DNA from 2 places in the Streptomyces sp. NPDC050546 genome. Region 1 is predicted to be linked to the other one. Evidence: riboswitches for the same ligand, from Rfam matches in the RefSeq annotation. Region 1 holds a riboswitch; the other holds the start of a gene.

Region 1 (3,343 bases):
GGGCGAGGATCGCGCCCACGGCGACGAACTGGATCAGCGTCAGCACGGCCGCCGTGGACAGGTCGAAGATCTCCGACGTCTGCCGGTAGATCTCCACCTCCAGGGTCGAGAAGGTGGGCCCGCCGAGGATCTGGACGACACCGAAGGAGGTGAAGGTGAACAGGAAGACCATGAGCGCGGCGGCGGCCACCGCGGGCCCGAGCGCCGGCAACGTGACCTGCCGCCAGGCCTTCCAGGGCGACGCCCCGAGCATCCGCGCGGCCTCCTCCTGCCGCGGATCCAGCTGTGCCCAGAGCCCGCCCACGGTCCGTACGACGACCGCGTAGTTGAAGAAGACGTGCGCGAGCAGGATCGCCCACACGGTGGTGTCCAGCCGTACGCCCCACAGCTCGTCGAGCAGCCCGCCCCGCCCGACCAGCGCCAGGAACGCCGTACCCACGACGACCGTGGGCAGCACGAACGGGACGGTCACGGCCGCCCGCAGCACCTGCTTGCCCCGGAAGTCGAAGCGCGCGAAGACGTACGCGCCGGGGAGTGCGATCAGCAGGGTGAGCGCGGTGGAGACGAGCGCCTGCCAGGTGGTGAACCACAGGACGTGCCGGACGTCGGACTGCGCCAGCACCTCACCGATGCGCCCGAACCGCCAGGCCCCGTCGACCTTCAGCCCACGCGCGACGATCGCGGCGACGGGGTAGGCGAAGAACGCGGCGAAGAACGCGACGGGCAGGGCGATGAGCCCGAACCGCGCCACCGCGCCCCGCCTCCGGCCGGCTACTTGAGTACGAGTGAGGTCCACGACTTGACCCACTGATCACGGTTCTCGGCGATCTTCGCCGGGCCCAGGGTCTCGGGATCCTTCGCCTGCGGCCCGAACTTCACGAACTCCGGCGGCACCTGGGCGCCCTCGCGCACCGGGTACACGAACATGTTGAGCGGCATGTCCTCCTGGAACCGCTCGGAGACCAGGAAGTCGAGGAGCGCCTTGCCGCCCTTGGTGTTCTTGGCGTTGCTCAGCAGCCCGGCGTACTCGACCTGCCGGAAGCAGGTGCCCTCGGCGACCCCGGTCGGTGCCGTGTCGGGCTTGGGGTCGGCGTAGAGAACCTCGGCGGGCGGCGAGGACGCGTACGACACGACGAGCGGCCGGTCGCCCTTGGCCTTCTTCCCGCCGGACGATCCGGAGAACTCCTGGTTGTAGGCCTGCTCCCAGCCGTCGACGACCTTCACGCCGTTGGCCTTGAGCTTCTTCCAGTAGCCCTCCCAGCCGTCGTCCCCGTACTTCGCGGCGGTGCCGAGCAGGAACCCGAGTCCGGGCGAGGAGGCGGAGGCGTTCTCGGTCACGAGCAGGTTCTTGTACTGCGGCTTGACGAGATCGTCGAAGCTCCGCGGCGGTTCCAGCTTGTGATCGGCGAAGTACTTCTTGTCGTAGTTGACGCAGATGTCGCCGGTGTCGACGGGCGTGACCCGGTGCTCGCCCTGGTCGGCCCGGTACTCGGCCTTGATCCGCTCCGAGCCCTTCGCCTCGTACGACTGGAACAGCCCGTTGTCGAGCGCCCGCGAGAGCAGCGTGTTGTCGACGCCGAAGAAGACGTCGCCCTGCGGGTTGTCCTTGGTGAGGATCGCCTTGTTCACGGCCTGCCCGGCGTCGCCGTCCTCCAGGACATTGACCTTGTAGCCGGACTGCTTCTCGAAGGCGGCGATGACGCCCTTGGACGCGGCCCACGAGTCATGGCTGACGAGCGTCACGGTCTTATTGGAGTCACCGGACCCCTGACCGCCGCCGGACGACCCGCACGCGGCAAGCGCGCCGGCCATACCGAGCCCGACGACCACAGCCGTCAACCGCTTCTTCTTGCTACTCACTGGATTCCTCCTGGATGACCAGGAGAAGACGCGGCCCTGCCCGGGACTTCCGTGGTCCCGGGCAGGGCGCAACAGCTCGAGTGATGACCGATCTCCCTACCCAGAATGACCTGGGCCAGGTTCGGAGGGTCTGCGGCCGTGTGCCGCACTCTCAGCGCTGTGGCGCTCCCCTGTCGGAATATGAAGGTGTATGTACGACGGTCAGACTACCGTTCGGTGGCCGCGAGCTGACCACACGCCCCGTCGATCTCCTGCCCACGGGTGTCCCGGACCGTCACCGGCACACCATGGGCGGCGATGGCCTCCACGAACGCCTTCTCGTCCTCGGGCCGCGAGGCGGTCCACTTCGACCCCGGCGTCGGGTTCAGCGGGATGAGATTGACATGCACGGGCTTGCCCTTGAGCAGCCGCCCGAGCCGGTCGCCCCGCCAGGCCTGGTCGTTGATGTCCCGGATCAGCGCGTACTCGATGGACAGCCGCCGCCCGGACTTGGCGCTGTACTCGAACCCGGCGTCCAGCACCTCCCGGACCTTCCACCGCGTGTTCACCGGGACGAGGGTGTCGCGCAGCTCGTCGTCGGGCGCGTGCAGCGAGATGGCCAGCCGGCACTTGAAGCCCTCGTCGGCGAAGCGGTGGATCGCCGGCACGAGACCGACCGTCGAGACGGTGATCCCGCGCTGCGAGAGCCCCACCCCGTCGGGCTCGGGGTCGGTCAGCCGCCGGATGGACCCGATGACCCGGTTGTAGTTGGCGAGCGGCTCGCCCATGCCCATGAACACGATGTTGCTGAGCCGGGCGGGCCCACCGGGGACCTCCCCGTCCCTGAGCGCCCGCATACCGTCGACGATCTGGTGCACGATCTCGGCGGTGGACAGATTCCGGTCAAGACCCGCCTGCCCGGTCGCGCAGAACGGGCAGTTCATCCCGCACCCCGCCTGCGAGCTGATGCACATGGTCACCCGGTCCGGGTACCGCATCAGCACGGACTCGACGAGCGTCCCGTCGAACAGCCGCCAGAGCGTCTTGCGCGTGGTGCCCTGGTCGGTCGACAGATGCCGCACGACGCTCATCAGCTCGGGCAGCAACGCCTCCCGCAGCTTCCCCCGGGCACCGGCCGGAATGTCGGTCCACTGCTCCGGCTCGTGCGCGTACCGCGCGAAGTAGTGCTGCGAGAGCTGCTTGGCACGAAACGGCTTCTCCCCGACAGCAGCGACAGCCTCCTTGCGCTCGGCAGGAGTGAGATCAGCGAGATGCCGCGGCGGCTTCTTGGCTCCGCGGGGGGCGACGAAAGTGAGTTCTCCGGGTGCAGGCATAACCCTCCCAGTGTCGCAGATCAACTCGGGGAGATCAGGCGAGAGCCGGGTGGGGACGGTCACCTGTGATCGCCGGCTGGGGACGGACGGCGACAAGCGATACGATACGTCTCGTATCACTGGAGTTCTGAGGTCAGGGGAGCACCATGGAACGCTTTGTCGACGCAGCG
Region 2 (3,343 bases), on a different contig from region 1:
TCAGAGACGTCAGCGCTTACGCCGCCGGCCCCTCCCCCCGCGTGCCGGGGCCGCCGCGGCTTCCACGGCGCGCTCCTCCCCGGTGCGGTCGGCCGAGACCACGAGCGCGGCCAGAACGGTGGTGACCGGCACCGAGGCGACCAGGCCGATCGAACCGACCAGCGTGCGCACGATCTCCTCGGCGACCAGCTCGCTGTTGGCGACCGTCCCCACACCGCTCTGCGCGATGGAGAACAGCAGCAGCAGCGGCAGGGCGGCACCCGCGTAGGCGAGGACGAGCGTGTTGACGACGGAGGCGATGTGGTCGCGGCCGATCCGGATGCCCGCGCGGTACAGCCCGCGCCAGCCCATCGACGGATTTGCCTCGTGCAGCTCCCAGACCGCCGAGGTCTGCGTGACCGTCACGTCGTCGAGTACACCGAGCGAGCCGATGATGATGCCGGCGAGCAGCAGACCGCTCATGTCGATCGTCGGGTAGAGGCCGTGGATCAGACCGGTGTTGTCGTCCGTGTTGCCAGTGAGTGCGGCCCAGTCGATGAACACCGAGCCGAGGATGCCGATCAGCAACAGGGAGACGAGGGTGCCGAGCACCGCCACGGAGGTCCGTGCGGACAAACCATGACAAAGGTACAGGGCGATGAGCATGATGGCGCTCGAGCCCACCACCGCCACGACCAACGGGTTCGAGCCCTGCAGAATCGCGGGCAGGATGAAGAAGTTCAGCACCAGGAAGCTCATGGCCAGCGCGATGAGGGCCATGACCCCCCGCAGCCGCCCGACGACCACGACGGCGACCGCGAAGATGCCGGCCAGCAGGGCCAAGGGCAGACGGCGGTTGACGTCGGTGACCGAGTACTGCAGGTCCTTCGGCGCTGAGGGCTCGTAGGCGACCACGACCTTCTGGCCCTCGTGCAGCTGGCGGGACTGGTCCGGCTGGATGATCTCGGTGAAGGTGCGGCCCTTGTCCTTGCCGCTGTCGACCCGGATCGTCGCCCGCTTGCAGGTGCCCTTCTCCTGCTGCGCCGCGGAGGAGCCCTCGGCGGTGGAGGTGTCGCCCGTCGGCGGGACCCCCGAGGCGCCGGCCTCCTTGCAGCTGATCTCCACGACCTTGGTGACCGAGGCTTGTTCGGTCTGCCGGTCGAAGCCGACGCCGGTGCGCTCGTGGGACGGGGCGCCGCCCGGCCACAGCACGACGAGACCGATCAGCACGGCCGCGCCGAACGGGATCAGGATCGCCGCGATGATCTTGCGCAGATGCATGGAGACAGGTGTGGCCGGACCGTGGCTGTGCGAGTGCCCGTGTCCGCCACCTGGCGCGGAACCGGGGCCATGTCCGTGGCCGTCGCCTCCGCCGGTCCCGGAACCGTGCCCGTGCCCGCCCCCTGAACCCGGACCGTGCCCGTCGCCCGGACCGTCTCCGTGCCCACCGGCTGAGCCACCACCCTGGCCGTTGCCCGGCCCGTATCCCCCGGCAGAGCCGGAACCACGCTCACCGCCTGCACCTGCCCCGGACCCGGGCCCGAAACCCGCCCCGGGCCCGAAACCCGCCTCGGGCCCATACCCGGACCCGGAGACAAAATCGTGGCCGTCTCCCCGGCCGTTGCCGTTTCCGGCGCCGGATCCGCGAGGCGGCTCGGGCGGTGGGTAAGGGGGACGCTGCGTCGTGGTCACCGACCGATCATCGCAAGAACGAGGGGGGCCCTCTGTTCACCGCGCCAGAATTGCCGCTAGCGTGGAGGCACCTTTTGTACACGCGGGAGCTCGGAGCACCGGGCTGAGAGGGCGCTGACCTCCGTCCCAGCGATGTTTCACATGAAACATCACCGAAGTCGAGTGATGTTTCACACGGAACGTCGGCAGACGGAAACCGCTGCGTCGACCGCCGAACCTGTTACCGGGTAATGCCGGCGTAGGGAGTAGGTCTCATGACCGACAAGGACGCACGCACGCCTGCCTCCGTTCAGGACGCACAGTCCGAGGAGGCCGGGAAGTCCATCGGCTGGCACAAGGCGTACGTCGAGGGCACCCGCCCCGACCTGCGCGTGCCGGTCCGTCAGGTGCATCTCACCAACGGGCAGGACGTCACGCTGTACGACACCTCGGGCCCGTACACCGATCCACTCATCGACACCGACGTCCGCAGGGGCCTGCCGCCGCTGCGCGAGAACTGGATCATCTCCCGCGGCGACACCGAGGAGTACGCGGGCCGCCCCGTCCGTCCCGAGGACGACGGCATCAAGCACACCTCGCCCCGCGGCGGCCTCCGCAACCTCGACGCCGTCTTCCCCGGCCGCCCGCGCCAGCCGCGACGCAGCCGGGACGGGAAGGCGGTCACGCAGCTCGCGTACGCCCGCCGCGGCGAGATCACGCCCGAGATGGAGTACGTGGCCATCCGGGAGAACGTCTCGCCCGAGGTGGTCCGCGACGAGATCGCCGCGGGCCGGGCCGTGCTGCCGGCCAACGTCAACCACCCGGAGATCGAGCCGATGATCATCGGCAAGAGGTTCCTGGTGAAGGTCAACGCCAACATCGGCAACTCGGCGGTGACGTCCTCCATCGAGGAGGAGGTCGAGAAGATGACCTGGGCGACCCGCTGGGGCGCCGACACGGTCATGGACCTCTCCACCGGCCGCAACATCCACACCACGCGTGAGTGGGTGCTGCGCAACTCCCCCGTCCCCATCGGCACCGTGCCGCTCTACCAGGCCCTGGAGAAGGTCGACGGCAGGGCCGAGGATCTGACCTGGGAGGTCTACAAGGACACGGTCATCGAACAGGCCGAGCAGGGCGTGGACTACATGACGGTCCACGCGGGCGTGCGCCTGGCCTATGTGCCGCTGACGGCCAACCGCAAGACCGGCATCGTCTCCCGCGGCGGCTCGATCATGGCCGCCTGGTGCCTCGCGCACCACCAGGAGTCGTTCCTGTACGAGCACTTCGAGGAACTCTGCGAGATCCTCGCCGCGTACGACGTCACCTACTCGCTCGGCGACGGCCTGCGGCCCGGCTCCATCGCGGACGCCAACGACGAGGCACAGTTCGCGGAGTTGAGGACGCTCGGGGAACTCAACCGGATCGCCAAGCGTTTCAACGTACAGACCATGATCGAAGGCCCGGGCCATGTCCCGATGCACAAGATCAAGGAGAACATCGACCTTCAGCAGGAGATCTGCGATGAAGCTCCGTTCTATACGCTCGGCCCGCTGACCACGGACGTCGCGCCGGCGTACGACCACATCACCTCCGGCATCGGCGCCGCGATGATCGCTTGGTGGGGCACGGCGATGCTGTGCTACGTCACGCCCAAGGAGCACTTGGGACTGCCGAACCGTGACGACGTCAA

The links. A riboswitch is a leader RNA that binds a small molecule or an ion and turns the genes downstream of it on or off. The one in region 1 is predicted to bind thiamine pyrophosphate.
Region 2: another riboswitch for thiamine pyrophosphate. It lies ahead of thiC (phosphomethylpyrimidine synthase ThiC); the one in region 1 lies ahead of ACIBK5_RS26790 (thiamine ABC transporter substrate binding subunit).

The regions. Positions count from the first base shown of each region.
Region 1 is NZ_JBITGX010000011.1:121,322-124,664, forward strand. It holds gene ACIBK5_RS26785 (ABC transporter permease) at 1-796, opposite strand, end outside; gene ACIBK5_RS26790 (thiamine ABC transporter substrate binding subunit) at 772-1,812, opposite strand; TPP riboswitch at 1,936-2,042, opposite strand; gene rlmN (23S rRNA (adenine(2503)-C(2))-methyltransferase RlmN) at 2,067-3,173, opposite strand; gene ACIBK5_RS26800 (alpha/beta fold hydrolase) at 3,320-3,343, shown strand, end outside.
Region 2 is NZ_JBITGX010000009.1:314,642-317,984, forward strand. It holds gene ACIBK5_RS23970 (YibE/F family protein) at 10-1,671, opposite strand; TPP riboswitch at 1,744-1,933, shown strand; gene thiC (phosphomethylpyrimidine synthase ThiC) at 1,926-3,343, shown strand, end outside.